4 regions of the Streptomyces sp. NPDC024698 genome follow, and region 3 is predicted to be linked to each of the others. Evidence: riboswitches for the same ligand, from Rfam matches in the RefSeq annotation. Region 3 holds a riboswitch; each other region holds the start of a gene.

Region 1 (7,410 bases), on a different contig from region 3:
CTGCCACCGAATCTCTGACTCAGGTCACTAGAGGTCGTCCTACAGGCTCCAGGGCTCCTCGGGCGGGCCCTGGAGCCGCGCACCGGCGTCACCGGAGGGGCTCGGTTGAACGCGTGTGCTTCGGGTCCCGCGGATGGCGTACACTGGTTTCAACGACGCGGGGTGGAGCAGCTCGGTAGCTCGCTGGGCTCATAACCCAGAGGTCGCAGGTTCAAATCCTGTCCCCGCTACTGAAGACCAGAGGCCGGAACTCGGATTCACGAGTTCCGGCCTTTGGCATGTGCGCTCCGGCACCTGCCCCGACCGGTTCCACTTTCCCCCGGTCCCTCTTTTCGCCGGTCCCCCTTCCACCGGTTCCTCTTCCGTTGGTTCCTCTTCTCGTCGGCGGGCGCGGTCCTCCCCCGGTCGGGCCACACCGGTCGCCCGCCGCCACCGCACCGGTTCTGCTGGACGCGTGGGGCAGCCAGGAGGTGAGCGGCGGACCGGACAACGCGACGACCGGGCCGGCCGGCCGTCCCCCGAGGGCCGGCGGCCGGGGACCAGCTCACCGGCGGGAGCGCGGCCCCGCAGGCTCGTGCGCGCCCGCGCCTTCGTCCGGGCCCTGCCCGTGCTGCTCGTCGCCTCCGGGATCGTCTACGACTACTTCACCCCGGCCGCGTTCACCGCGGCGCCCTTCTTCACGGCCGCGCCCCTGGTCGCCGCCCCCCTCTCCTCGCTGCGCGGCACCGTTCTCGCCGGTGCCCTCGCCGTCGGCGCGGTGCTCGCGGTCCACTTCGTGCTCGGCATCGTCCTGCACGTCGACGCCGTCACCGAGGTGGTCACCGTGACCACGGCCGCCGTCCTGGCCGTCCTCATCAACATCGTGGTCCGGCGCGGCGACGAACGGCTCGCCTCGGTCCGGGAGATCGCCGAGTTCGCGCAGCGCGCCGTGCTGCCCGAGCCCGATGCCCGGATCGCGGGACTCGACGTCGCAGCCCGCTACGAGGCGGCGCAGGAGGACGCGTTCATCGGCGGCGACCTGTACGCGGTGCAGGACTCCCCGCACGGCGTACGGCTGGTCGTCGGGGACGTCCGCGGGAAGGGGATGACCGCGGTGGCCGCCGTGGCGACGGTGGTCGGCGCGTTCCGGGAGGCGGCCGAGCAGGAGAGGACCCTGGAGGGCGTCGCACGGCGCCTGGAGCGGGCACTGACCCGCGCGGGCTCCCGGCGCGACAGCGTCGAGAAGGCCGAGGGGTTCACCACCGCGGTCCTCGCCGAGATCCCGCACGGCGAGGGCGTCGTACGCGTCGTCAACCGGGGCCATCCGCCGCCCCTGCTGCTGCGCGCGGACGGCACGCTCGTCATCCTCTCCGCCGAGGCGTTCGCGCTGCCGCTCGGGATGAGCGAGCTGGGCGACCCGTACGCCCCGACGGTGCAGGACCGTTTTCCGCGCGGGGCGACACTGCTCCTGCACACCGACGGACTCTCCGAGGCCCGCGATCCGCGCGGCGACTTCTACGATCCTGTCGCCTGGCTGGCCGGACGGGTCTTCCCCGGCCCCGACGCGCTGCTGGCCGCCCTGATCGAGGCGGCCCGTCGGCACACGGGCGGCGCGCTGACGGACGATCTGGCGCTGCTCGCCGTCCGCCGCTCGTGACGTGGGCCGGCGGCGCGAGGCCAACTCGCCCGTTTTTCATCGCTCATGACCCCAAAGTCCAGGCCAAGAGGCGTTAAGGATCAGTCAGAACAGCTTGGAATTCAGTAGCCGGGTCTATTAACGTTCGATAACGCAGCGCGGCCGTAACAGCCGTCACAAGAGGTGGCTCCGTGCGCACGCGCCGAATCCCGCAAGGGAACCGGGGACCCACATCGTGGGGTGAATCGAGCGTAACCCGCCGTGTCAGCACGGTGGCAGTACGCCCGTAGGAGACCTTCCTGCTCCGAACCCGTCAGCTAACCCGGTAGGCGGCATGGAAGGAAAGGAGTGCGCCCACGTGGCGTCCAACCGGCCCGCTCAGCCAACCCCGTTCGCGCCGAACGAAACCCACACCTTCGGCTATGGCAAGGACGAGGAAACCTGGGAGGAGTGGAATCCCACCGCGGATTCCGTCGCTCCCGTCCGCGGCCGGCACCGCACGGGCAAGCAGCGCGGCGGAGGACTCGCCCGCAGCTCCACGGTTCTCGGCGTCGGCGTCATCGCCGCCGTCGGCGGCGGCGGCATCGCCAGCGCGGCCCCGGGCAAGGCGCCCGTCTCGATCTCGCTGCCCGACCTGTCGTCGGTCACCGCGTCGGCCAAGGCCCTGATATCGGACGGCGGATCCAGCACTCCCAAGGGCTCCACGACCCCGCTCACCAGCGCGGGCCTGACCAGCGCCGACGCGGCCCACGGCGCCACCGACGCCGGTGAGGCGCTGCGCGACCGCATCATGCAGCAGGCCAAGTCGCAGCAGAACCGCGCCGACACCGTCTCGCAGCAGGCCGCCCAGAACACCGCCGCGAAGAAGGCCGTCGCGGCCGCCGCCAAGCAGCAGGACGAGGCCGAGACCAAGGCCGCCGCCGCGAAGAAGAAGGCGGAGGAGGCGGCCAAGGCGAAGGCCGAGAAGGAGCGCCTCGCCGAACTCGCCAAGAGCTACTCGCTGCCGACCTCCTCGTACACCCTGACCTCGCGCTTCGGCGAGGCCGGCTCGATGTGGTCCTCCGGGTACCACACCGGACTCGACTTCGCGGCACCCACCGGCACGCTCATCAAGGCGATCCACAGCGGCACCGTCACCGAGGCCGGCTGGGCCGGCTCGTACGGCTACCGCACGATCCTCACCCTCGACGACGGTACGGAGCTGTGGTTCTGCCACCAGTCCTCCATCGGCGTCAGCGTGGGCCAGAAGGTCGCCACCGGCGATGTCATCGGACGGGTCGGCGCGACGGGCAACGTCACCGGGCCGCACCTGCACCTCGAAGTGCACCCCGGCGGCGCCGCGACCGGCATCGACCCGATGGCCTGGCTCCAGAGCAAGGGCCTCAACCCCTGATCCCCGGTGGTCCTGACGGCCCCCCCCGCGTCAGGACTGCCGGTCGGACGGGCACCGGCACCCGCGCACACCCCGGCCTCCCCGAGGTGATTGCGGAATACATCCATCCGGTGCGGGTGTTGACGTCGTACATGACTTCTCTTCGCAAGCTCGGTTCGTCCGACCTCGAGGTCTTCCCGCTCTCCCTCGGGGGCAACGTCTTCGGCTGGACGGCCGACGAGACCCGTTCCTTCGCCGTGCTCGACGCCTACGCGGCCGCCGGCGGCAACTTCCTCGACACGGCCGACTCCTACTCGGTGTGGATCGAGGGCAACGAGGGCGGCGAGTCCGAGACCATCATCGGCAAGTGGCTGAAGTCCCGCGGCAACCGCGAGGACATCGTGGTCGCCACCAAGGTCAGCCAGCACCCCGCCTTCCAGGGGCTGTCCGGTGCCAACATCAAGGCCGCGGCCGACGCCTCGCTGCGCCGCCTGGGCACCGACCACATCGACCTCTACTACACGCACTTCGACAAGACCGAAGTGCCGGTCGAAGAGATCATCGGCGCCCTCGACGAGTTGGTGAGGGCCGGCAAGGTGCGGCACATCGCCGCCTCCAACATCTCGCCCGAGCGGCTGCGGGAGTCCCTGGAGTTCTCCGACCGCGAGGGTCTCGCCCGCTATGTCGCGCTCCAGCCGCACTACAACCTCGTCTCGCGCGACACCTACGAGGGGGCCCTGCTGGACGTCGCCTCCCAGGCGGGTCTGGCGGCCGTCCCGTACTTCGCGCTCGCCGCGGGGTTCCTCACCGGCAAGTACCGCCCCGGCACGGAGGTCGACTCGGCGCGGGCGGCCGGCGCGGCCAAGCACCTCGGCACCGACCGCGGACCCAGGGTCCTCGCCGCCCTCGACGAGGTCGCCGGGGCCCACGGCGTCGCCGTCCCGACGGTCGCGCTCGCCTGGCTGGCCGCACAGCCGACGGTCGCCGCGCCGATCGCCTCCGCCCGCACGGTCGAACAGCTTCCTGCCCTGCTGGGCGTCGCGGACCTGACCCTGACGGACGAGGACCTGACCCGTCTGTCGCGGGCGTCGGCCTAGAAGCGGTACGGGTTGTACACGGGGTACGGGGCCGGCGCGGAGGCCTGCGCCGGCGGGCCGTACGGATGCGCGGGCGGAACGCGGGGCTGCGCGGGCGGTGCGGTGTACCCGTACCCCGGGGCCGGCCAGGGCGGTGGCGCGGGCAGCGGTGCCGTGAGGCGGGCCGCGTAGGCGAGCGCCGGACGGGCGAGATCCCGGCGGCGCCACAGCTCTTCGAGCAACTCGCGCTCCCGTACGACGAAGTCGGCGCCCGCCCGGCCCCGGCGCCCCCGGTGCCGCAGGAACGCCAGCGAGGTCGCGTACGCCTCGTACTCCGCCACCGAACGCGCGGCACTCTTCCCGAAGTGATGACCCGCGTACTCGCGGGCGATCTGCCGTGCCCGCATCGAGCCGAGCACCCAGGGTTCGGCCGCGCCCAGCCAGCCGGCCGCCGTGTACACCGGCAGTTCGCTACGGACGGTCCGCAGTTCGCGCTGCCGGGTCCAGACGACGAGCCAGGTCAGCAGCCCGAACGCGGGAACCATGAACGCGGCGTACACACCGAAGAAGCCGAACCGGCCGAAGCCCGACGAGCCGTTCCAGAGCGCGTGCATGCCCATCGCGAGCAGCAGTCCGGTGAGGGGGAGCAGCACGCGGCGCGTGTGCTGGCGTTCGGCGGACAGCGCCGCGACGCCGAAGCCGATGCCGGTCAGCACGGTGAACAGCGGATGCGCGAAGGGCGACATCACCACGCGGACGAAGAAGGTCGCCGCGGTGACGGAGGCGAGTCCGCTTTCCCCGCTGAGCCGGTCGGTCCCGAAGGCGGTGCCGAGATAGAGGATGTTCTCGGTGAACGCGAAGCCGGTGGCGGTGACCCCGGCGATGACGACTCCGTCGACGATCCCGGTGAAGTCCCGTCTGCGGAAGAGGAAGACGAGCAGCACGGCCGCCGCCTTCGAAGACTCCTCGACGACGGGCGCTATGACGGTGGCGCCGAGGGTGTCCGCGCCCGAGGGGCCCGCCGTCGTCATGGCGATCCAGCGGGTCGCGAAACTGTTCGCGACGATCGCTATCAGCGCGGCCGCGCAGGCGCCCCAGGCGAACGAGAAGAGCAGGTTGCGCCAGGGGCCCGGTTCGACCCGGTCCAGCCACCGGAAGGCGGCTATGAGCAGCGGCACGGGGAACACCGCCAGTCCGAGGCCGACCAGGAAGCCCTCGGTCCCGGTCTGTTCGCGGACGAGGGCGAGGATCACCAGGCCCGACATCGCGAGCAGCGTGATCAGCGCTCCGTACCGCACCCAGCCGCGCTGCCACCAGTGCGGATGGCGCGGCGCGGGTCCGGCGGGGGTGCCGGGCGGCAGCGGATACGCAGGATGGATGGCCACGGCATTGACCCTAACGAGGGAGGGCGCCGCCCGCGACGGTAACCGGGGTCCCCGGGAATTCCCGGCGGACGCCGACGGGTGTGTGCGGGTCAGTCGTCCGAGGTGTGCTGGTCTCGATGCTGTACGCGTCGGAAGAGGAGGTCGTTCACCACATGACCCTTGTCCAGTCCCTGGCCCTCGAAACGGGTGAGCGGCCGGAACTCCGGACGCGGCGCGAAACCGCCGCCGGGCACGGTGTTCTCGAAGTCGGGGTGCGCGGTCAGCACGTCCAGCATCTGTTCGGCGTAGGGCTCCCAGTCCGTCGCGCAGTGCACGAGCGCGCCCGGGGCGAGCCGGGTCGCGGCGAGGTCCAGGAACTCCGGCTGGATCAGCCGCCGCTTGTGGTGGCGCTTCTTGGGCCAGGGGTCGGGGAAGAAGACGCGCAGGCCGTTCAGCGAGTCGGGCGCGAGCATCTCGCGGAGCAGGATGATCGCGTCGCCGTTGGCAACGCGGACGTTGGTCAGACCGCTGCGCTCGGCGAGGTTGAGCAGATTGCCCTGGCCCGGTGTGTGCACGTCCACGGCGAGGATGCCGGTCCCCTGGTCCTCGGCGGCCATCAGCGCGGTGGCCTCGCCCATGCCGAAGCCGATCTCCAGCACGACGGGGACGGCGGCCCCGAACAGCTCCGCCAGGTCGAGCGTGCCCTGTCCGTCGATGTCCAGACCCCACTGGGGCCACAGCCGCTGCAACGCGTCGGCCTGGCCGGTCGTCACCCGGCTCCGGCGCGGCTGGAAACTCCGGATCCGCCGCTCGAAGTGCGAGCCGGCGGGATCGGCCTGCGGACCGCCGGGGAAACGGGGCTCGCCCTTGGCGCGGTGGTGACGCGGCGAGCCGTCCTCGGCGGAGGCGGGCCGGGTCTCTTCGGTGGAGTCGAGGAATTCAGACACAGTGGGATCGATTTTACGGGGGCGGCGACGCGGGGCGGCCCGGACCGGCTGGTGAGCCGGCCGGCGGACCACGAGCCGACACCCGGGCTCACCGCTCGGCTCCGCCTTGGTTCACCGCTCGGCCCCGTCGGAGCTCACCCGTGGCTCGCCTCCCGGTCCGCCGTGGCTCGCCTCCCGGCCGGTCGCGGAAGGCGGTGGGGTGGGCTCCCGGACAGGCGTGGACGGGCTCGCTCAGACCGCTGCCAGGGACGCCAGCGCGCGGCGGGCGACCTCGCGGCCGATCGGGAGGGAGGCGGTGGCCGCGGGGGACGGGGCGTTCAGTACGTGCACGGTCCTCGGGCCCTCCTTGATCAGGAAGTCGTCGACCAGGGTGCCGTCCCGCAGGACCGCCTGAGCGCGGACCCCGGCGGCCGCGGGGACCAGGTCCTCGGGCCTCACCGCGGGCAGCAGCCGCCGCACCGCCTCCGTGAACGCCGCCTTCGACACCGACCGGCGCAGCTCACCGGCTCCGTAACGCCAGTGCCTGCGGGCTATGTGCCAGGAACCGGGCCAGGCCAGGGTCCCGCCCAGTTCACGCGGCCGGACGACTCCCCAGTCGTATCCCTCTCGCGCGAGCGCGGGCACCGCGTTGGGGCCGACGTGGACACCGCCGTCGATGCCCCGGGTGAGATGGACGCCGAGGAACGGGAACGCCGGGTCGGGAACCGGGTACACCAGTCCGCGCACCAGCTCCGGCCGCGCCAGCGTGTAGTACTCGCCACGGAAGGGGACGATCCGCATCCCGGGGTCGTCGCCCGTGAGGCGGGCCGTCTCGTCGCAGTGCAGCCCCGAGCAGTTGACCAGCACCCGGCCGCGCACGATCGTCCCGTCGGCCGTGCGCACGGCCACGCCGAGATGCGGGCGGCGGTCGGCGCGCACGACCTGGGCGCCGTAACGGATATCCGCCCCGGAGGCCTCCCCGAGCCGGCGGGCCACCGCCACGAAGTCGCAGATGCCCGTGGTGCCGACGTGGATGGCGGCGAGGCCGCGGACCTCG
Region 2 (7,410 bases), on a different contig from region 3:
GTACGAACCGGCGATCGCGCACGAGGAGGACCACTTCCACACCGTCGGGGTGATGAACCCGCTCACCTGCGAACCCCTCGCGCCGTCCAACGGCCCGTCCTGGACCTCCGTGTTCGGCGAGGAGATCGTCAGGATCGGCGAGGAGCGCGCCGACGTCGTGGCCATCACGGCGGCCATGCTGCATCCGGTGGGGCTCGGGAAGTTCGCCGAGCGCTTCCCCGACCGGGTGTGGGACGTCGGCATCGCCGAGCAGCACGCCACGGTGTCCGCCGCCGGACTCGCCACCGGCGGCCTGCACCCCGTCGTCGCCGTGTACGCGACCTTCCTCAACCGGGCCTTCGACCAGCTCCTCATGGACGTGGCCCTGCACCGTTGCGGCGTGACCTTCGTCCTCGACCGGGCCGGGGTCACCGGTGTCGACGGCGCCTCGCACAACGGCATGTGGGACATGTCGATCCTCCAGGTCGTGCCCGGCCTCAGGATCGCCGCCCCGCGCGACGCCGACCAGCTCAAGGCCCAGCTGCGGGAGGCGGTCGCCGTGGACGACGCGCCGACCCTGATCCGCTTCCCCAAGGAGTCCGTCGGTCCTGTCGTCCCGGCGGTGGACCGGGTGGGCGGCCTCGACGTCCTGCACCGGGGCGAGCGTCCCGAGGTCCTGCTCGTCGCGGTCGGCGTCATGGCCCCGGTCTGCCTCCAGACCGCCGACCTGCTGGAGTCCCGCGGCATCGGCTGCACCGTCGTCGACCCGCGCTGGGTCAAGCCCGTCGACCCGGAGCTGCCCCGCCTCGCCGCCGCCCACAGACTCGTCGCGGTCGTCGAGGACAACAGCCGGGCCTCGGGCGTCGGCGCCGCCGTCGCGCTGGCCCTCGGCGACGCCGAAGTCGACGTACCCGTACGGCGGTTCGGCATCCCCGAACAGTTCCTCGCGCACGCCAAACGGTCCGAGGTGCTCGCCGACATCGGGCTCACGCCCGTGGAGATCGCCGGACGGATCAGCGCCGGGCTGGCCGTCAGGGACGAACGGGACAAGGCCGCGTACGAGCCGACGGAGGCCGCCGACCGGCAGGCCGAGGAAGAGTCGCCCAAGGAGAAACAGGCATGACCGACCCTGCCCAGAAGGGGGAGTTCGACCTCGGCGCACTCCTCGCCGAGCGCGGAGCCGAGCGTTACGAACTGCACACGAAGTACCTGAACCACCAGCTCCCGCGCATGCTGCACACCATCGGCTTCGACAAGGTCTACGAACGGGCCGAGGGCGCGCACTTCTGGGACGCCGAAGGCGACGACTACCTCGACATGCTCGCCGGCTTCGGGGTGATGGGCCTCGGCCGCCATCACCCCGTCGTCCGGCAGGCGCTCCACGACGTCCTCGACGCCTCGCTCGCCGACCTCACCCGCTTCGACTGCCAGCCGCTGCCGGGCCTGCTCGCCGAGCGGCTGCTCACCCACAGCCCGCACCTGGACCGGGTGTTCTTCGGCAACAGCGGCACGGAGGCCGTCGAGACCGCGCTGAAGTTCGCCCGGTACGCCACCGGCAGGCCGAGGATCCTGTACTGCTCCCACGCCTTCCACGGACTGACCACCGGCTCCCTGTCGGTGAACGGCGAGGACGGCTTCCGCGACGGCTTCGCCCCGCTGCTGCCCGACACGGCCGTCCCGCTCGGCGATCTCGACGCCCTGGCCGGGGAGCTGAAGAAGGGCGACGTCGCCGCGCTGATCGTGGAGCCGATCCAGGGCAAGGGCGTGCACGCGTCCCCGCCCGGATATCTGCGCGCCGCCCAGGACCTGCTCCACCGGCACAAGGCCCTGCTCATCGCGGACGAGGTGCAGACCGGCCTCGGACGGACCGGGGACTTCTACGCCTACCAGCACGAGGAGGGCGTCGAACCGGACCTGGTGTGCGTGGCCAAGGCGCTCTCCGGCGGCTATGTGCCGGTGGGCGCGACCCTCGGGAAGGACTGGATCTTCAAGAAGGTCTACTCCTCCATGGACCGGGTCCTCGTGCACTCGGCGAGCTTCGGCTCCAACGCGCAGGCCATGGCGGCGGGTCTCGCGGTGCTCTCCGTGATGGAGAACGAGCAGATCGTCGCCAACGCGCGGATCACCGGAGAACTGCTGAAGTCCCGGCTGGCGGCCCTGGTCGACCGCTACGAGCTGCTCAGCGAGGTGCGCGGGAGGGGGCTGATGATCGGCATCGAGTTCGGCCGGCCGGCGTCCCTGAAGCTGCGCAGCCGCTGGACCATGCTCCAGGCCGCGCGCAAGGGTCTGTTCGCGCAGATGGTCGTCGTACCGCTGCTCCAGCGGCACCGCATCCTCACCCAGGTCTCCGGCGACCACCTGGAGGTGATCAAGCTGATCCCGCCGCTGGTGATCGACGAGCGGGACGTCGACCGGTTCGTGGAGGCCTTCACGGCCGTGATGGAGGACGCCCACGGCGGCGGTGGGCTGATGTGGGACTTCGGGAAGACGCTGGTGAAGCAGGCGGTGGCCAACCGCTGAGACCCGGCCGTACCCACGGGCCGGCACGGCGGCCGGCGGGTACGGCCGAGCTTTTTGCCTCACGGGCAAGAAAATTGCCTCGCGGGCAATTGTTTGGCTCAATGGTCCTATGAGCCCCGCCGATCCAGGGGCGGCCGACGAGCCGTCCGCCGAGCTGCACGCCGTGGCACCCCGGCTCCGCGCCCTGCGCCGCGGCGCCTCCCTCACGCTGGAGGCCGCGGCCCGCGCCGCCGGGCTCTCGCCCGCCCACCTCTCCCGGCTGGAGACCGGCCAGCGCCAGCCCTCGCTGCCGATGCTGCTCACGCTCGCCCGTGTCTACGGTACGACGGTCTCCGAGCTGCTCGGCGAGGCGGTCCCCGATCGTGACGCGATCGTCCGGGCCGCCGACATGGAACCGGCCCCGGCCGGCGGCTGGACCTACTGGCAGGCGGGTTCCGCCGGCCGCGGCATGCAGGCGCTGCGGGTGCGGGTCCCGTACGGCTCGCAGGGCGACATCGTGCGCGTCCACCCGGGCGAGGAGTGGCTGTACGTCCTCCAGGGGCGGCTCGACCTGCGGCTCGGGGACACCGCGCACGTCCTGGCGCCGGGAGACAGCGCCCACTTCGACTCGCTGACCCCGCACCGCATCGCCGCCGCGGAACGCGACGGGGCCGAGCTCCTCTTCGTACACACCCTGCTTCAGAGCCCCGTCGCCGCGCTGTGCCTCGGTCCGGCGGCGGGCCACCCCACCCCGGGAGAGACGTCATGACCGAACCCACGGAACCCCGCCGGTCCATGGAGGACAAGTTCCCGCGCGCCCTGTGGGTGCGGCTGATCATCTACGTCGCCGTCGGCCATCTGTTCGCGGCCTTCATCTACCTGCTCTTCACGCTCGGCGCGCAGAACCAGTAGCGCCCCGGCCCCGGCGCGCGGCTCAGTCCAGGAGTCGCGCGCGCAGCCGTTCCCGCAGCTGGGGGGTCAGCCCCAGCCCCTGCTCCAGATAGGCCTCGACACCGCCCCAGGTCTCCTCGATCGTGTCGAACGCGGCCGTCAGGTACTCGGCGCGCGCGTCGAACAGCGGGCTGAGCAGTTCCATCACCTCGGGGGAGTAGGCGCCGGCCGAGGTATTGGTGCGGTGCACCTTGTAGCGGCGGTGCGCGGCGTTCGACTCCAGGTAGTCGGCCACGATCGCCTCGCGCTCGACGCCGAGGGCGAGCAGGGTGACCGCGATGGACAGTCCCGCGCGGTCCTTGCCCGCGGCGCAGTGCATCAGCGCGGGCACGCTGTCGTCGGCCAGGGCGTGCAGCACCTGGGAGTGCTCCGCCGTGCGCTCCCGGATGATCGCGCGGTACGAGCCGATCATCCGGTCCGCGCCCTTGTCGTCGCCGAGGAGCGCGCGCAGCTGGTCGATGTCGCCGTCGCGGACCATCTTCCAGAACTCGCTGCCGTCCGCCGGGTCGCTCAGCGGGAGGTTCACGTTCCGCACGCCCGGCAGTTCGACGTCCGGACCCTCCAGCTTCTGGTCGGCGGCGTTGCGGAAGTCGAAGATCGTGTGGAGTCCCAGGGAGGAGAGGAACGCGGCGTCCTCCTCCGTGGCGTGCGCGAGGTGCCCACTGCGGAACAGATGACCGTGGCGCACGCGCCGGCCGTCCACGGTGGGCAGTCCACCCACGTCGCGGAAGTTGCGCACTCCGCCGAGTTCGGGCTCGGTCGACGGGATCTGCTGCGTCACGGGGCTCCTCCTGTTCGGCCTCCGGCGTCGCCGGGCTGGACTCGGCGCCGCTCGTCGGCAGTTGTACCGGCTCGCGCTCTCGACGATACGACATGGGTTCCTCAGGCAATGAGTTATGTCTTCGTATGCATGTTCGAATCGATGGAGTTTCGACTCTCTATTCAAGAGAGGCGCTCGCAAGTGCCGGATATCCGCGAAAGGCTTATCTGCCCGTTCTGTCCGAATAAACACCTTCATGGCAACTGGCCCTGGAATAGGGCGCACTGGGGCGAGTCGCGTGAGGAGGGTCATATTCGTGACGATGCGTTGCCGTCCCCCTTTCTCAACGCGCCCGCTTTTCCGGGCGGGTTGAGATGTCCGGAAGATCGTCATTCCACGGAGGGTGACGGCGAATTCCGCATGGATCAAGAAAGGCGAGCGCACAGAAACCGCACATAGTTGTCGACGCGCTCTCATGTCGCTTACGTTCTGCCTCAATCCGGACGGACGCCCAATCCTGCCGCCGCCCGGAATTCCGCACACTCACCCGTACATGGCAGGAGCGGGGGACCCACAGGTTCCGTGCCTGGTCCGGTTTCCGGAACAGGCTAGGGGTACAGCCGCGCAGCAGCGCGACCGGGCATCTCCAGCCCGCACCCGACAGCTCACCCCGCAGGCGCCGGAGAGGAATTCGCCATGCCCGCGAAGGGTAAGCACCGCCGTCCCAAGTCCCTGCGTTTCACCCGCACGATCGCCGCGGCCGGCACCGGTGGCGCCGCACTCGCGCTGCCCCTGATGGGAGCCACGGGAGCCCACGCCGCGACCCAGGCCACCGTCGCGCAGCACGTCGAGAAGGCCGTCACCGCCGCCCCCGCCGCGAAGGCCGCCACGGCCGCCACGACGAAGACGTACGCGGTGAAGTCCGGGGACTACCTCTCGAAGATCGCCGACGAGCAGAACGTCAGCGGCGGTTGGAAGAAGATCTACTCCGACAACCGCTCCGCCATCGGCGGCGACCCGTCGCTGATCCACCCCGGTCTGAAGCTGTCGCTCGGCCACAGGGCCGCCTCCGCCGCCCACACGGCCACCCGGACATCGGCCCCGGCGACGTCCGAGGCGACCCCGGCCGCCGACAAGGCCGCGACCACCACCGCGTCCGCCAGCTCCTCCTCCGGCTACACCCTGCCGGTCGACAGCACCAGCATCGGCACCGGCTACAAGGTGCCCGGCAGCATGTGGTCCAGCGGCTACCACACCGGCGTGGACTTCGTGGTCCCGACCGGCACCACGATCAAGTCCATCGCCGCGGGCACCGTCGTCTCCGCGGGCTGGGGCGGCGCCTACGGCAACCAGGTCGTCATCCAGCACGCCGACGGCAAGTACTCCCAGTACGCCCACATGTCGTCGCTGTCCGTCTCCGCGGGCCAGACCGTGACCGAGGGCCAGCAGATCGGTCTCTCCGGCGCGACCGGCAACGTGACCGGACCGCACCTGCACTTCGAGATCCGCACCACGCCCGACTACGGCTCCGACGTCGACCCGGTGGCGTACCTGCGCTCGCACGGTGTCGCCGTGGGCTGACCCCCCACCTCCTGCTCCTGACGGCAGGACCAACTCCGGAGGCCGGACCCCAGATCCCCTGGGTCCGGCCTCCGGTGCGTCCGTGGCACCGGTGTCCGTGGCGCCGGTTTGCGGGGCATCCGGGCGATCGCTGCTTCAACATCCTTGATGCGGGCCTTATTCCGGAGTTGACCAATGCTTGGCGAGTGGCTTATCTCACCGCCCGTCAACTCTTCCCTACGGTCGCGTAGCTCACATCGAAAGGTGAATCATGCTCGATGTGGCAGACGATTCGAAGGATGACAACAGATCAGTGATCGGGTCGTACGTGGCGGTGGGGGACAGCTTCACCGAGGGCGTCGGCGACCCTGGGCCCGACGGGGCGTTCGTCGGCTGGGCGGACCGGTTCGCGGTACTTCTCGCGGACCGCAGGCCCGAAGGCGATTTCGACTACACCAATCTCGCGGTGCGCGGCAAACTGCTCGACCAGATCATCGAGACCCAGCTCCAGGAGGCCAAGGAACTCGGCCCGGACCTGGTCTCGTTCTGCGCCGGCGGCAACGACATCATCCGCCCCGGCACCGACCCCCACGAGGTCGCGGAGCGTTTCGAGCGCGCGGTCGCCGACCTCACCTCCGCCGTGGGCACCGTGATGGTGACCACCGGCTTCGACACCCGTGACGTCCCCGTGCTCAAGCACCTGCGCGGCAAGATCGCCACGTACAACGGACATGTGCGGGCCATCGCGGACCGCTACGGCTGTCCCGTTCTCGACCTCTGGTCCCTGAAGACGATCCAGGACCGCCGGGCCTGGGACGGCGACCGGCTGCACCTCTCTCCCGAGGGGCACACCCGGGTGGCGCTCCGCGCCGGGCAGGCCCTCGGCCTGGAGGTGCCGGCCGACCCGGACCAGCCCTGGCCGCTCCTCCCGCCGCGCGGCACGCTGGAGGTGCGCCGCGACAACATCCAGTGGGCGCGCGAGTATCTGGTCCCCTGGATCGGGCGACGGCTGCGCGGGGAGTCCTCGGGCGACCACGTGGAGGCCAAGGGGCCCCTCTCACCGGACGACATCAAGCTGCGCATCGAGTCGGTGGCCTGAACGGAGACCGGGCCCGGCCGGCGGGACAGACCTGCCCGGCCGGGCCCGGTGCCGTCACCGCCCCGGCCGGAGAACGACCCCGCGACGCCGCCCGAGACCCAGGGGAGTGCGGAGGAGCCGGGACGCGGGCCGGGCCGGACTTCACGCCCGTGCCTGCACCGGGCCCGAGCCCGCTCACCGGTGCAGAGCAGTCCCGTCGATGCCCTGCGACCTGATCCAAACGACAGGCCCTAGCGCACCGCCGCGATCAACGCCTCGCGTTCCAGGCCCAGTTCGCGGGCGAGGGCCTCGTCGACCCATTCCTGGGTCCGGGCCCGTGACACCCCGCCGGAGTACGCCGTCATCTGGACCGCAAGCCCGTCCAGCAGCGCCGTGAGCCTGAGGGCCGCACTCGCGGGGTCCGGGCAGCGGAACTCGCCGGCGGCCACGCCCTCCGCGATCACCTCGGTCATCGCGGCCTTCCACTGCCGGTCGAGACCGCGGGTGACCTCGCGCAGCGCGGGCTCGCGCAGGGCGACCGCCCAGCCCTCGATCCACAGGCGCCAGCCCTTGGCCTGCCCGG
Region 3 (7,410 bases):
GGCTGCCCGCACCTACCGCGACGCGATCCGAGCGGCGGAGGGCCACGGGGAGACCACCGGGGACGAGGGTTCCACCGAGGACGACGACCAGGGCGACGACTAGGACGACGACCAGGGCGACGACCAGGGCGACGGCTAGGGCGTCGATCGGAGCGTCCGTGAGGCGGGTGGCCGGGGTGTCGGGTGGGTGCCCCGGCCGGCCCGGCACCGTGCGGTCGGGAGCCCGTCGGCCGCTGCGGATACCGTCGGGGAGTGACCGAGCCCGAAGCCACCGCCAGCGCCGCCCCCGAACTCTTCACCTGGGAGTTCGCCACCGACCCGTACCCGGCCTACGCCTGGCTCAGGGAGCACGCGCCCGTGCACCGCACCCGGCTGCCCAGCGGCGTGGAGGCCTGGCTCGTCACGCGGTACGCCGACGCCAAGCAGACGCTCGCCGACCAGCGGCTGTCCAAGAACCCCGCGCACCACGACGAGCCCGCGCACGCGAAGGGCCGGACCGGTATCCCCGGGGAGCGCAAGGCCGAGCTGATGACGCATCTGCTGAACATCGACCCGCCGGACCACACCCGGCTGCGGCGGCTCGTCAGCAAGGCGTTCACACCCCGGCGCGTGGCCGAATTCGTCCCGCGGGTGCAGGAGCTGACGGATCAGCTCATCGACGGGTTCGCGGCCAGGGGCTCCGCCGACCTCATCCACGAGTTCGCCTTCCCGCTCCCCATCTACGCCATCTGCGACCTGCTCGGCGTCCCGCGCGAGGACCAGGACGACTTCCGGGACTGGGCGGGCATGATGATCCGGCACGGCGGCGGCCCCAGGGGCGGGGTCGCCCGGTCCGTGAAGAAGATGCGCGGGTATCTCGCCGAGCTCATCCACCGCAAGCGCGAGGCGCTGACCGCGGAGCCCGAGCCCGGCGAGGACCTCATCTCCGGGCTCATCCGCGCCTCCGACCACGGGGAGCACCTCACCGAGAACGAGGCCGCCGCGATGGCCTTCATCCTGCTCTTCGCCGGGTTCGAGACGACGGTCAACCTCATCGGGAACGGGATGCACGCCCTGCTCACCCACCCCGGGCAGCGGGAGCGGCTCCAGTCCTCCCTCGCGGCCGGGGAGAGCGGTCTGCTGGAGACGGGGGTGGAGGAACTCCTGCGCTACGACGGGCCCGTGGAACTGGCCACCTGGCGGTTCGCGACCGAGGACGTGCGGATCGGCGGGCAGGACATCGCGGCCGGCGACCCCGTGCTCGTGGTCCTCGCGGCGGCGGACCGCGACCCGGAACGCTTCGAGGATCCGGACACGCTCGATCTTTCCCGACGTGACCTTCAGCACTTGGGTTACGGCCACGGCATCCACTACTGCCTGGGCGCGCCGCTCGCCCGGCTGGAGGGGCAGACCGCGATCCGTACGCTCCTCGACCGTCTTCCCGACATCCAACTCGCTGGAGAATCGGCTGATTTGCGCTGGCGCGGAGGCCTCATTATGCGGGGATTGCGCACACTTCCGGTGGAGTTCACCCCGGTCAAATAGGCCGTGATCGGCCCATCGCCGACCCTTCGCCTCCCCTGCTGAAGCGCTCCTTCCGCATACCGGAAGGAGCGCTCCCACGGCTACCGGAACATGACGGTCCATCAAATCTGTGATCTTCGCGTGATCTGTACTGCATCGACTTGTAACCAGCGATCGACTGCGACTACGTTCACCCATCAACGCGGCCCCCGTGCTTCCTGATTGACGGGAGTCGCGCTGCTCCCCGCTGTCACGCGAAAGGCTTCCGCATGCTCTCCGGGAACGGCCGTCACCGTCGCCCTCGTCAGGCCCCGGCACTCATCGTCGCCGCAGGGGTGACCGGATCGGCGATCGCCATCCCGTTGCTCGCCGCGGCGAGCGCGAGCGCCGCCGACGGAACCACCTGGGACCGGGTGGCACAGTGCGAGAGCGGTGGCGCGTGGAGCGCCAACCAGGGCAACGGGTACTACGGCGGCCTTCAGCTCGACCAGGAGAACTGGGAGGCGCACGGTGGTCTGGACTACGCCCCGACCGCCGACCAGGCCAGCCGCTCGCAGCAGATAGCCGTCGCCGAGAAGGTGCTCGACGACCAGGGACTCAAGGCCTGGCCGACCTGCGGGCCGCTCTCCGGGCTCAGTAAGGGCTCGGGCGAGATCAGCGTCGACACGGGCCTGGCCGGCGACTCGTCCAGCGGTGGTGACGACTCCAGTTCATACACTTCCTCCGGTTTGTCGACTTCGCCCAGCTCGTCCGCTTCGAGTGATTCGTCTGGTTCGGGCAACTCCTCGACCTCGGCCGACAGCACCCCGGCGCCGAGTGCTTCGCAGACCTCCGGCACTCCGGACGCGACGCCGGGCAAGAGCGACAAAACGGCTGATTCGGCCAAGTCGGGGCAGAAGGAAGCCTCTTCGAGCGCCTCCGCCACCCCGAGCGGCACCGGCGGGCGCCACCGCGGCGGCGAGGCCGCCGATGACGCCACCGGCGACACCGCCGACGGCTCGGCCGGACGGCACGCCGCGAGCGCCGAGAGCGACACCGCCGACGACTCGTACGCCGCAAAGGTCTTGGGCAGCATCTGGGACGGTTCCGGCGACCTCGGCCTCGGTGACGACTGGGACAAGCCGGCCGCTGCCGACACGTCGGCCGCCGACAGCGGTCCCGGCCTCGTCGTCCCTGGTCGGAGCATTGCCGTCGTCGCCGAAACGGCCCAGTAGTAGCGGGAGTTCGCGTCACGGTTCGCCGGGTAATGTCCCATTTGGTGCAAGTGAGAGATGGGTCTCAGAAGCCCTGATCGTCTTTGAATTTCCGTCGATCGACTGCTTACGGTCGTGACCGCTCGCCACAGCGGGCCCCGACGGTCGCAACGCCGAATCCTGCCAACGGCCGTACGGGAACAGTCGTCGCGTCATGCGCCGTAGGCAGGAGCGGGGGACCCAAGGTAAGTGCCGGGCCCGGGAGTCGAGAGACGTCCGGGATCGGCTTGGGGTGAAGCCGCGTGCCGGACGTCCTGGAGACGGGATCCGAGGCATGCGGCCGGGCAACTCATTCGGCCCGAACCCGACAGCTCACCTCGCAGGCGTCGGTGAGGGGATCTCTCCATGCTGTTCTCCAGCAAGGGCAAGCACCGCCGCCCGAACAAGGCCACCCGCGTCGCCGCTCTCGCCGGTGTCACCGGTGTCGCCATCGCCGCCCCGCTGATGGCGGCCGGCAACGCCTCCGCGGCCACCGCCTCCGAGTGGGACGCCGTCGCCCAGTGCGAGTCCGGCGGCAACTGGTCGATCAACACCGGCAACGGCTACTACGGCGGCCTTCAGTTCTCGTCCTCCACCTGGGCCGCGTACGGCGGCACCGCCTATGCCGCGAGCGCCGACCAGGCCTCGAAGTCGCAGCAGATCACCATCGGCGAGAAGGTCCTCGCCGCGCAGGGCAAGGGCGCCTGGCCGACCTGCGGCACCGGACTGTCGAGCACCCCCTACGGCGGCGGCTCCGCCCCGGCGGCCCCGTCCGCGCCCTCCTCGTCGAGCGCCTCGCAGAGCGCCCCCGCCACCCGGACGACGGAGCAGCCCGCCTCCCGTTCCGCGGAGCGCCCCGCCGCCCAGAAGACCGTCACCACGCCGACCGGCAAGAAGGTCAAGAAGGGCGACGGCGAGTACAAGGTCGTCAAGGGCGACACCCTGAGCTCGATCGCCGAGAAGAAGCACGTCAAGGGCGGTTGGCAGAAGCTGTTCAAGCTGAACAAGGACATCGTCGCCGACGCCGACGTCATCTACCCGGGCCAGCAGCTGCACCTGAGCTGAGCTGAGCCGATCCGGACGGCGCGGCACGCCGGTCGACCCGGCCGCTTTCGGCGGACGGCGGCCGGGACACCGGCACCGCGCCGCGACCCCGGCAGGCAACAGCCCCCTCGTGGGGTCTCCGCACGCACCGGAGACCCGTCGAGGCTCCCCGTCCCCACGGGCTCCCCGCTCCGGCGCGTGTTCCCCCGCACGCGCCGGAGCGGGGTTTTTTATTTCTTTTTTTGTTCCGTTCAGAAACAATATGTACGCTCAGTTCCGCTCAAGGGGTGGTCGATCGCTGGCCGATCCCCCTGAGCCGGTTAGGCTCATCCCGCGGGGCTGCCAAGCTCCGCGTACCCGCGTCACATCCCATAAGGAGATGCTCGTGCCGTCCATCGACGTCGTCGTAGCCCGGGAAATCCTGGACTCCCGAGGCAACCCCACGGTCGAGGTCGAGGTCGGCCTCGACGACGGCAGCACGGGTCGTGCCGCCGTTCCGTCCGGCGCCTCCACCGGAGCGTTCGAGGCCATCGAGCTTCGCGACGGTGACCCCAACCGCTACCACGGCAAGGGTGTCGAGAAGGCCGTCCTCGCCGTCATCGAGCAGATCGGCCCGGAGCTCGTCGGCTACGACGCCACCGAGCAGCGCCTGATCGACCAGGCGATGTTCGACCTCGACGCCACCGACAACAAGGGCTCGCTCGGCGCCAACGCCATCCTCGGCGTCTCGCTCGCCGTCGCGCACGCCGCCTCCGAGGCGTCCGACCTGCCGCTCTTCCGCTACCTCGGCGGCCCGAACGCGCACCTGCTGCCCGTTCCGATGATGAACATCCTGAACGGCGGCTCGCACGCCGACTCCAACGTGGACATCCAGGAGTTCATGATCGCGCCGATCGGCGCGGAGTCCTTCTCCGAGGCCCTGCGCTGGGGCGCCGAGGTCTACCACACCCTCAAGAAGGTGCTGAAGACCAAGGGCCTGTCCACCGGCCTCGGCGACGAGGGCGGCTTCGCCCCGAACCTTGAGTCCAACCGCGCCGCCCTCGACCTCATCGTCGAGGCCATCAAGCAGGCCGGTTACATCCCCGGTGAGCAGATCGCGCTCGCGCTCGACGTCGCCGCGTCCGAGTTCTACAAGGACGGCAAGTACGAGTTCGAGGGCAAGTCCCGCTCGGCCGCCGAGATGACCGAGTACTACGAGGAGCTCGTCTCCGCGTACCCGCTCGTCTCCATCGAGGACCCGCTGTACGAGGACGACTGGGCCGGCTGGAAGGTCATCACCGACAAGCTGGGCGACAAGGTCCAGATCGTCGGCGACGACCTCTTCGTCACCAACCCGGAGCGTCTGGCTCGCGGCATCGAGGAGGGCTCGGCCAACGCCCTGCTCGTCAAGGTCAACCAGATCGGTTCGCTGACCGAGACCCTGGACGCCGTCGAGCTGGCCCAGCGCAACGGCTTCAAGTGCATGATGTCCCACCGCTCCGGCGAGACCGAGGACGTCACCATCGCCGACCTCGCGGTCGCCGTGAACTGCGGTCAGATCAAGACCGGCGCCCCGGCCCGCTCGGACCGCGTCGCCAAGTACAACCAGCTGCTGCGCATCGAGGAGATCCTCGACGACGCCGCGGTGTACGCCGGCCGCTCGGCGTTCCCCCGCTTCAAGGGCTGAGCGAGCACCGTTCGCGAGCGCCGAGCCGCACGGCTCGGCAAGCGTCCTCCGTACGTCCCCGTACCCGGTCCCGTACCGTGTGCGGGGACGTACGCACGTGACGGGCCCCCACCGCGGGCCGGCAGCGGGGAGGCGGGATTCATGGCCGTGAAGGACCGGGACCGGTTCTCCACCTCGACCAGGCTGAAGCTGCTCGGCGAGCAGACGGCGGCCAGGGTCTACCGCTCCCAGACCAAACGGCAGGCGCGCCGCTCCCGGCTGACCGGCCGGGCCGCGCTGCTGGCCATGGTCCTGTGCTCCCTGATCGTCGCCCTCGCCTACCCGATGCGGCAGTACGTCTCCCAGCGCGCCCAGATCGGCGACCTGGAGCGGCAGCGGGAGCAGGCCAGCGAGCGGGTCGAGCAGCTGCGCGACCTCAAGGCGCGCTGGCAGGACGACGCGTACGCGAAGCAGCAGATCCGGCAGCGGCTGCACTATGTGATGCCGGGCGAGACCGGCTACGTCGTGATCGACCCGGACGCCGCGAAGCAGGCCCGCGCCGAACGCGGCACCGCCGACCGCCCCTGGTACACCAATGTCTGGGACGGCGTGGACAAATCCGACGCCGCAGACCGCTGACGACCATGAACTGACCAGAAAGACACGTGACTCACGGCATGGAAACGCCACCGCCCACCACCCCGCGCACCGAGCCCACCGACGCCGACGTCGAGGCCTTCAAGCAGCAGCTCGGCCGGCCGCCGCGCGGGCTGCGCGCGATCGTGCACCGCTGCCCCTGCGGCCAGCCGGACGTGGTGGAGACGGCGCCCCGCCTCCCCGACGGCACGCCGTTCCCGACCACGTACTACCTGACCTGCCCGCGGGCGGCGTCCGCGATCGGGACCCTGGAGGCCAACGGGGTCATGAAGGAGATGAGCGAACGGCTCGCCACCGACCCCGAGCTGGCCGCGGCCTACCGCGCCGCGCACGAGGACTACATCGCGCGCCGTGACGCCATCGAGGTCCTCGCGGGCTTCCCGAGCGCGGGCGGCATGCCCGACCGGGTCAAGTGCCTGCACGTCCTGGTGGCCCACTCGCTGGCCGCGGGACCGGGCGTCAACCCGCTCGGCGACGAGGCCATCGCGATGCTGCCCGAGTGGTGGCGCAAGGGCGCCTGCGTCACCGGCCCCGGCGACACGCCGAAGACGGAGGGCTCCGCGGAGTCCGACGAGTCGGCGGAGAACGACCGGTGACCCGCGTCGCCGCCGTCGACTGCGGTACGAACTCCATCCGCCTCCTGGTGGCCGATGTGGACCCGAGCACCGGCGAACTCGCCGACCTGGACCGGCGGATGACCATCGTGCGGCTGGGCCAGGGCGTCGACCGCACCGGCCGGCTCGCCCCCGAGGCGCTGGAGCGGACCTTCGACGCCTGCCGCGCCTACGCGCGGATCATCAAGGAGCACGGGGCCGAGCGGCTGCGCTTCGTCGCCACCTCCGCCTCCCGGGACGCCGAGAACCGGGACGAGTTCGTGCGCGGGGTGCTGGACATCCTCGGCGTCGAGCCTGAGGTCGTCACCGGCGACCAGGAGGCCGGGTTCTCCTTCACCGGCGCGACCAGGGAGCTGGCCGGGCGCTCCGACCTCGGCACGCCCTATCTGGTCGTGGACATCGGCGGCGGTTCGACCGAGTTCGTCGTCGGCGCCGATGCGGTGCGCGCGGCACGCTCGGTGGACGTCGGCTGCGTACGGATGACGGAGCGCCACCTCGTCCGCGACGGCGTCGTCACCGACCCGCCGACCGCGGAGCAGATCGCCGCCATGCGCGCGGACATCGAGGCCGCCCTCGACCTCGCCGAGGAGACGGTCCCGCTGCGCGAGGCGCGCACCCTGGTGGGGCTGGCCGGCTCGGTCACCACGATCGCGGCGATCGCGCTGGGCCTCGACGCGTACGACTCCGAGCGGATCCACCACTCCCGGGTCTCCCT
Region 4 (7,410 bases), on a different contig from region 3:
GAGACGGTGGCGTGCGGCAGCCGGGTGGCCCGTACGGCGTGTCCCTGGGGGGCCGCCCCGCCGTGCCGCGCTCCCTGGACGACGACCAGCGGCTTGGCCGCCGCCGTCCGGCGCGCGAGGCGGGTGAACTTGCGCGGGTTGCCGATGGATTCGAGGTACATCAGGGCGACGTCGGTGTCCGGGTCGTCGTACCAGTACTGGAGTACGTCGTTGCCGGAGACGTCCGCCCGGTTCCCGGAGGAGACGAAGGTCGACACGCCGGTGACGCCCGTGACGCCGCCGCCGCGCCGGTGCAGCCGGGAGAGCAGGGCGATGCCGATGGCACCGGACTGCGCGAACAGGCCTATGCGTCCGGGTCGGGGCATCTCGGGGGCGAGCGAGGCGTTCAGGCTGACGTCGGGCGCCGTGTTGATGACGCCGAAGGCGTTGGGTCCGATGATGCGCATGCCGTACGTGCGCGCGTGCCGGACGAGTTCACGCTGGCGCTCGCGTCCTTCGCGGCCGCTCTCCGCGTAGCCGGCGGAGACCACCACCAGTCCCTGCACGCCGTGTTCGCCGCATTCCGTCACGACCTCGGGGACGCGTTCGGCGGGCACGGCGACGACGGCGAGGTCCACGGGTTCGGCGATGTCCCTGATGGAGCGGTGGGCCGGGACGCCGTCGAGTTCCTTGTCCTGGAGTGCCGTGTTCACGGCGTACAGGCGCCCGGTGAAGCCCGCCGACCTGAGGTTGTCCAGGACGCTGCGGCCGACCCCGCCGGGGGTACGCCCGGCGCCGATGACGGCGACCGAGCCCGGGGCGAGCAGCCGCTGAACGGAGCGGGCCTCGGCGCGCTGTTCCCGTGCGCGCTGCACGGCGAGGGACCGGTCGGTGGGTTCGAGGTCGAACTCCAGGCGGACGACGCCGTCCTCGAAGCTGCGCTTCTGGGTGTATCCGGCGTCGGTGAACACCTTGATCATCTTGTTGTTGGCGGGCAGCACCTCGGCGGCGAAGCGGCGGATGTCACGCTCGCGCGCCACGGCCGCGATGTGTTCGAGCAGCGCGGAGGCGACGCCCCGGCCCTGGTGGGCGTCCTGGACGAGGAAGGCGACCTCGGCCTCGTCGGCGGGCGCCGAGGCGGGCATTCCGTCCGCGTTGATCCGGTCGTACCGCACGGTGGCGATGAACTCTCCGCCGACCGTGGCCGCGAGGCCCACCCGGTCCACGAAGTCGTGGTGGGTGAAGCGGCGGACGTCCTTGGCGGACAGCCGGGGATAGGGCGCGAAGAAGCGGTAGTACTTCGACTCCTCGGACACCCGCTCGTAGAAGCTGACCAGACGCTCGGCGTCGTCGACGGTGATGGGCCTGACGCGCGCGGTGCCGCCGTCGCGCAGCACCACGTCGGCCTCCCAGTGGGCTGGGTACTCGTGCCGGTCCGACGAGGTCTGCATGGGCCCCAGAGTACGGCTCGCGTACGACAACGGCGCGAGGCAGTCTGAGGGTGACGGGCGCCCGGGCGGGCCTGTGCGTGTCGGCGAGGTCCCGGCCTCCCGGCGGCGCCCGGCACGCTCCGGAACCGACCCGCCCGGCACGCCTCGGAACCGGCACCGCGGCGGGTTGGGACCCGGGACCGTCCGGGCATGCCTCACGATATGGAACACTGGTCTAGACAACCCTGAACCCCCGAAGGGCAGCATCACATGGCTGAGCGCCGCGTCAACGTCGGCTGGACGGAGGGCCTCCACGCCCGCCCCGCCTCCATCTTCGTCCGGGCCACCACGGCCTCCGGTATCCCCGTGACGATCGCCAAGGCCGACGGCGCCCCCGTCAACGCGGCCTCCATGCTCGCGGTCCTCGGGCTCGGCGCCCAGGGCGGCGAGGAGATCGTCCTCGCGTCGGACTCCGAGGGCGCGGACACCGCCCTCGACCGTCTGGCGAAGCTGGTCGCCGAGGGGCTCGACGAGCTCCCCGAGACCGTCTGAGCCGCCCGACGGGCAGCAGGACACACGGCTGGGCCGCGCTCCCTTCACCGGGTGGCGCGGCTCAGCCGTTTTCCGTACCCCGCGCGGAAATCATCCGGGAACCCCGCACGGCCCTCGCGCCGCTGCCGCCGTAATGGCGTGCACGATAATTCCGGACACATGAATAAAAGGGCATCAGAAATGAGCCCCCACGGAATATCCCTCTTTGTATACGGCGCCCGTGTTAATGACGCAGGCCCGTCACGTTTACGGGATGTTGCGAACTCCTCACACGGTCCGGCCGTTCGGCGCCGGGAAACCGGAGCCGGTGCGCGGCCGTGGCGCGCTCGGTGTGCAGGGCCGTGATCGCGCGGGCCCGCTCGCTGTCGCCGCGGGCCACCGCGTCCACGATGCCGCCGTGCTCCGCCCAGGACTCCGCGGGGTCGGCCGGCGCGTCCACCGAGTACATCCAGGCGATCTTGTGGCGCAGCTGGGCGAGCGTGGACGTCAGCGCGGAACTGCCGGAGGCCTGCGCGAGCGTCTCGTGGAACCAGCCGCCCAGTGAGCGCAGATCCTCGCTGTTGCCCCGCCTGGAACGCTCCTGCCCCAGCCTGACCAGGCCGCGCAGCACCTTGAGGTGGGCCTCCGTACGCCGCTGGGCCGCCCTCGCGGCACCCAGCGGCTCCAGCAGCATGCGCATCTCCAGGAGGTCCGCGGCCTCCAGCTCGGTGGGCTCCGCGACACAGGCCCCCGCGTGCCGGCGGGTGACCACGAAGCCCTCGGCCTCCAGGGTGCGCAGCGCCTCGCGCACGGGGACGCGCGAGACGCCGTAGCGCCGCGCCAGCAGTTCCTCGGTGAGGCGGCCGCCGCGCTCGTAGACACCCGCGACGATGTCGTCACGGATCGCCGTGCACACCGAGTGCGCCGGAATACGCATGACGGACCTCCGCTTTAATCCCCGTGAAACGCCGTCGATTGACGCTTCTTCAGTGACTCTATTGCAGGAGGCGTGAATTTCCGATGGCATGCCTGAACCCATGGATATTTTTTGGACAGACGGCATCCGGAAACGACGATGCCCCGGCTCGGTGAACCGGGGCATCGAAAGCGGTGAAGAAGCCGCGAAGCGGTCGTCAGACGTTGACGCCGTGCGAGCGCAGGTAGGCGACGGGGTCCATGTCCGAGCCGTACTCGGCGGTCGTACGGGCCTCGAAGTGGAGGTGCGGTCCCGTGGTGTTGCCGGTGTCCCCGGAGAGACCGATCTGCTGGCCCGGGGTGACCGCCTGCCCCACGGACACGCCGATGGACGACAGGTGGCCGTACATGGTGTACGTGCCGTCATGCATCTTGATCACGACTTGATTGCCGTAGGCGCCGCCCCAGCCGGCCGTGACGACCGTGCCGGAGCCGACGGCGTGGACCGAGGTGCCGGACGCGGCGTGGAAGTCGACCCCGGTGTGGCTGCCGGAGGACCAGAGGCTGCTGCTCGCCTTGTAGCCGGTGGAGACGTACGAACCGGTGATCGGCAGGACGAACGTGTTCAGGCGCTTGCGCTCGGCCTCGCGGGCGGCGCGCTCCTTCGCCTGGCGGAGCTGCGCGGCCTGGGCGGCGGCCTGCTTGCGTGCCGTCTGCTCGGCCTGCTTGCGCGCGGCGGCCTCGTCGGCGGCGCGCTGCTGTGCGAAGGCCTGGGCGTCGATCTGGTCGGCGACGGCGTCGTTCAGGGTGACGGTCTGGGTCAGCCCGGTCTGCTCGACGGAGGCCTCCGCGGCGAACGCGGGAGCGGCCAGGGTTCCGATCACACCGGTGGTGGTGAGCGCCGCGACCCCGACGGCGGTCGTGGTGGTGCTGTGCACCCGGCTGCTCGTACGACGATGCTTGCCGGTGCCACAGGTGAACGCCATGTAGGGGCTGATCCTTTCCTTCCCTCTCGCCTACCGGGTTAGCTGACGGGTTCGGAGCAGGAAGGTCTCCTACGGACCCCCTCAGGAGAGGGCGTCCGATTCACCCCAGGGACTGCGTATGGGTCCCCGGCTCCCCTGACTCGCGTCATGGAGGACTCGGCGATGACTGTCCGGTGCCGCGGGCGCGGCGCACTGCATGACGAACAGTCGCACCGACGCTAGACGGGGCCTCATTCGAACAACAAACGGATCACGATTTTTGTAACGCATGCCACAGGGCAGAAGGGGTAACCCCCGCACGAATACGGACATCTTGGGGGCTGCACCCGTAAACAGGAGGGCCCTGACGGCTCTTCAGCCGTCAGGGCCCTCCTGGGTCGCACGGGTTCTACTCGGCCGCCACCACGGTGACTTCACCGATCCCGAGGGCCCTGACCGGCTCCGCGATCTGCGCCGCGTCGCCCACCAGGACGGTCACCAGACGGTCCGTCGGGAAGGCGCTCACCGCCGCCGCGGTGGCCTCCACGGTGCCGGTGGCGGCCAGTTGACGGTAGAGCGTCGACTGGTAGTCGTCCGGCAGGTGCTGTTCGACCTGGTCCGCGAGCGTGCTCGCGACGGCCGCCGCCGTCTCGAACTTGAGGGGCGCGACGCCCACCAGGTTCTGCACGGCGACATCGCGCTCCGTGTCGGTCAGCCCCTCGGCCGCGAGCGTGCGCAGCACCTTCCACAGGTCGTCGAGCGCCGGACCGGTGTTGGGGGTGTCGACCGAGCCGCTGATGGCGAGCATCGCGGCGCCCGTGCCGTCCGGCGCGGAGCGCAGGACCTGCCCGAACGCCCGCACACCGTAGGTGTAGCCCTTCTCCTCGCGCAGGACGCGGTCCAGGCGCGAGGTGAGGGTGCCGCCGAGGCAGTAGGTGCCCAGGACCTGGGCGGGCCACACGCGGTCGTGCCGGTCGGAGCCGACCCGGCCGATGAGCAGCTGCGTCTGGACCGCGCCGGGGCGGTCGACGACGATCACGCGGCCGGTGTCGTCGGCGGTCACCGGCGGCACGGGAAGCGGCTCGGCGGACGAGCCGGTCCAGGAGCCGAGCGTGTCGGCGAGCAGCTCGTCGAGATCGATCCCGGTCAGGTCGCCCACGACGACGGCGGTGGCCGTCGCGGGGCGCACGTGCTTCTCGTAGAAGGCACGCACGGCCGACGAGTCGATGTTCCGGACGGTCTCCTCGCTGCCCTGGCGCGGGCGCGCCATGCGCGCGCTCGCCGGGAACAGCTCCTTGGAGAGCTCCTTGGCCGCACGACGGGCCGGATTCGCCGTTTCGTGCGGGATCTCGTCCAGGCGGTTGGTCACCAGTCGCTCGACCTCGCTGTCCGCGAACGCGGGGGCCCGCAGGGCGTCGGCGAGCAGGCCGAGGGCCTTGCCCAGGCGCGAGACGGGCACTTCGAGCGACAGGCGTACGCCGGGGTGGTCGGCGTGCGCGTCGAGTGTGGCGCCGCAGCGCTCCAGCTCGGCGGCGAAGTCCTCGGCCGAGTGCTTGTCGGTGCCCTCGGAGAAGGCGCGCGCCATGATCGTGGCGATGCCGTCCAGGCCAGCGGGCTCGGCGTCCAGCGGCGCGGCCAGGATCACCTCGACGGCGACGACCTGCTGTCCGGGGCGGTGGCAGCGCAGCACGGTCAGACCGTTGTCCAGGGTGCCACGCTCGGGAGCGGGGAACGCCCAGGGCTTGGGCTGTCCGGCCTGGGGGCGTGGGTGGAAGTCCATGGTGGCGAGCTGGGTCACTTCGCCGCCTCCTCGTCGGTCTCGTCGGCGGAGTCGGCCGCGTCGGCGGCCTCGGCGGTGGTCGGTTCGTAGACGAGCACCGCGCGGTTGTCGGGGCGCAGGCGGGCCTTGGCGGCCTCCCGGACCTCGTCCGCCGTGACGTCGAGGACGCGCTGTACGGCGGTCAGGGCGAGCTGCGGGTCACCGAACAGGACGGCGTAGCGGCACAGTTCGTCGGCGCGGCCCGCGACGGTGCCGAGTCGGTCGAGCCATTCGCGCTCCAACTGGGCCTGGGCGCGCTCCATCTCCCCGGCCGTGGGGCCCTCCTCGGCGAACCGGGCGAGCTCCTCGTCCACGGCGGCCTCGATGACCGGGACCTCGACGTCGCCGGACGTCTTCACGTCCAGCCAGCCCAGGGAGGGTGCTCCGGCGAGTCGCAGCAGGCCGAACCCGGCCGCGACGGCGGTGCGGTCACGGCGTACGAGCCGGTTGTAGAGCCGGGAGGACTCGCCGCCGCCGAGGACGGTGAGCGCCAGGTCGGCGGCGTCGCACGCGCGAGTGCCGTCCTCCGGGAGCCGGTAGGCGGCCATCAGCGCGCGGGCCGGGACGTCCTCCTCGACGACCTCGCGCAGCTGCTCGCCGACGATGTCGGGCAGCGAGCCGTCGCGCGGGGCGGGCTTGCCGTCGTGCCCGGGGATGGAGCCGAAGTACTTCTCGACCCAGACGAGCGTCTGCTCCGGGTCGATGTCACCGACGACCGACAGGACCGCGTTGTTGGGCGCGTAGTTGGTGCGGAAGAAGGCGCGGGCGTCCTCCAGGGTGGCCGCGTCCAGGTCCGCCATCGACCCGATCGGGGTGTGGTGGTACGGGTGGCCCTCGGGGTACGAGAGGGCGGTGAGCTTCTCGAAGGCGGTGCCGTACGGGACGTTGTCGTAACGCTGCCGGCGCTCGTTCTTCACGACGTCGCGCTGGTTCTCCATCGACTCGTCGTCCAGCGCCTCCAGCAGCGATCCCATGCGGTCGGCCTCCAGCCAGAGGGCGAGCTCCAGCTGGTGGGCGGGCATGGTCTCGAAGTAATTGGTGCGCTCGAAGCTCGTCGTGCCGTTGAGCGAGCCGCCGGCGCCCTGGACGAGTTCGAAGTGGCCGTTGCCGTGGACCTGCTTGGAGCCCTGGAACATCAGGTGCTCGAAAAGGTGGGCGAGACCGGTGCGGCCCTTGACCTCGTGGCGCGAGCCGACGTCGTACCAGAGGCACACCGCGGCGACCGGGGTCAGATGGTCCTCGGAGAGCACCACGCGCAGGCCGTTGGCCAGGCGGTGCTCGGTCGCTGTCAGGCCGCCGGAGCCTGCCTCAGCTGTGGCCGTGTGACCCATGGGCATGTACGTCCCTTCGATCGCGGAACTGCGTCAGTTCTGTCGGTCCTGCCACTGTATGCAAGCGCGCGGACGGGCGGCGCGGTTCCCGCACCTCGTACGCCGAGAGCGAGACTCACGCGTGTCCCCGGACCTCCCGGGGAAGCCTCCGGTGAAGCGGCCGCGACCGCGCTCGGGGCCGCCGGGCACCGGGCCCGGGAGCCACCCTGGAGCGGTCTCGGCGACGCCCGCGGAGCGTGCCGGCGGGGCGCTACGGACGGGTCGCGGTCGGCGTTGTCAGTGGGGCGGTCCACAATGGTGCGCGTCAGAACCCGTTCATGCCCCGGCAGAGACTGTGAAGGAGCCGCAGCAGCGATGGCCCGCCGCAGCACGAAGACCCCGCCGCCCGAAGACTCGTACGAGGAGAAGATCCTCGACATCGACGTCGTGGACGAGATGCA

What was found. A riboswitch is a leader RNA that binds a small molecule or an ion and turns the genes downstream of it on or off. The one in region 3 is predicted to bind cyclic di-AMP.
Region 1: linked by a shared signal. The riboswitch ahead of ACZ4AA_RS37560 (M23 family metallopeptidase) and the one ahead of ACZ4AA_RS13120 (transglycosylase family protein) in region 3 are both predicted to bind cyclic di-AMP.
Region 2: linked by a shared signal. The riboswitch ahead of ACZ4AA_RS25610 (M23 family metallopeptidase) and the one ahead of ACZ4AA_RS13120 (transglycosylase family protein) in region 3 are both predicted to bind cyclic di-AMP.
Region 4: linked by a shared signal. The riboswitch ahead of ACZ4AA_RS15135 (M23 family metallopeptidase) and the one ahead of ACZ4AA_RS13120 (transglycosylase family protein) in region 3 are both predicted to bind cyclic di-AMP.

What each region holds. Positions count from the first base shown of each region.
Region 1 is NZ_JBVHLK010000041.1:18,536-25,945, reverse strand. It holds tRNA gene ACZ4AA_RS37570 (tRNA-Met) at 157-230, shown strand; gene ACZ4AA_RS37565 (PP2C family protein-serine/threonine phosphatase) at 455-1,636, shown strand; cyclic di-AMP (ydaO/yuaA leader) riboswitch at 1,806-1,962, shown strand; gene ACZ4AA_RS37560 (M23 family metallopeptidase) at 1,974-3,008, shown strand; gene ACZ4AA_RS37555 (aldo/keto reductase) at 3,140-4,084, shown strand; gene ACZ4AA_RS37550 (PrsW family intramembrane metalloprotease) at 4,081-5,448, opposite strand; gene trmB (tRNA (guanosine(46)-N7)-methyltransferase TrmB) at 5,538-6,374, opposite strand; gene lhgO (L-2-hydroxyglutarate oxidase) at 6,606-7,410, opposite strand, start outside.
Region 2 is NZ_JBVHLK010000013.1:1,485-8,894, forward strand. It holds gene dxs (1-deoxy-D-xylulose-5-phosphate synthase) at 1-1,102, shown strand, start outside; gene ACZ4AA_RS25590 (aspartate aminotransferase family protein) at 1,099-2,499, shown strand; gene ACZ4AA_RS25595 (helix-turn-helix domain-containing protein) at 2,609-3,247, shown strand; gene ACZ4AA_RS25600 (DUF6126 family protein) at 3,274-3,390, shown strand; gene ACZ4AA_RS25605 (tyrosine-protein phosphatase) at 3,413-4,210, opposite strand; cyclic di-AMP (ydaO/yuaA leader) riboswitch at 4,724-4,881, shown strand; gene ACZ4AA_RS25610 (M23 family metallopeptidase) at 4,886-5,770, shown strand; gene ACZ4AA_RS25615 (SGNH/GDSL hydrolase family protein) at 6,063-6,848, shown strand; gene ACZ4AA_RS25620 (TetR/AcrR family transcriptional regulator) at 7,079-7,410, opposite strand, start outside.
Region 3 is NZ_JBVHLK010000004.1:490,090-497,499, forward strand. It holds gene ACZ4AA_RS13105 (nucleoside triphosphate pyrophosphohydrolase) at 1-103, shown strand, start outside; gene ACZ4AA_RS13110 (cytochrome P450 family protein) at 253-1,524, shown strand; gene ACZ4AA_RS13115 (transglycosylase family protein) at 1,773-2,717, shown strand; cyclic di-AMP (ydaO/yuaA leader) riboswitch at 2,904-3,097, shown strand; gene ACZ4AA_RS13120 (transglycosylase family protein) at 3,102-3,800, shown strand; gene eno (phosphopyruvate hydratase) at 4,159-5,445, shown strand; gene ACZ4AA_RS13130 (FtsB family cell division protein) at 5,587-6,063, shown strand; gene ACZ4AA_RS13135 (DUF501 domain-containing protein) at 6,102-6,677, shown strand; gene ACZ4AA_RS13140 (Ppx/GppA phosphatase family protein) at 6,674-7,410, shown strand, end outside.
Region 4 is NZ_JBVHLK010000005.1:402,713-410,122, forward strand. It holds gene ACZ4AA_RS15120 (bifunctional acetate--CoA ligase family protein/GNAT family N-acetyltransferase) at 1-1,430, opposite strand, end outside; gene ACZ4AA_RS15125 (HPr family phosphocarrier protein) at 1,680-1,961, shown strand; gene ACZ4AA_RS15130 (GntR family transcriptional regulator) at 2,185-2,877, opposite strand; gene ACZ4AA_RS15135 (M23 family metallopeptidase) at 3,074-3,841, opposite strand; cyclic di-AMP (ydaO/yuaA leader) riboswitch at 3,854-4,013, opposite strand; gene ACZ4AA_RS15140 (M16 family metallopeptidase) at 4,230-5,618, opposite strand; gene ACZ4AA_RS15145 (M16 family metallopeptidase) at 5,615-6,976, opposite strand; gene ACZ4AA_RS15150 (DNA gyrase/topoisomerase IV subunit A) at 7,325-7,410, shown strand, end outside.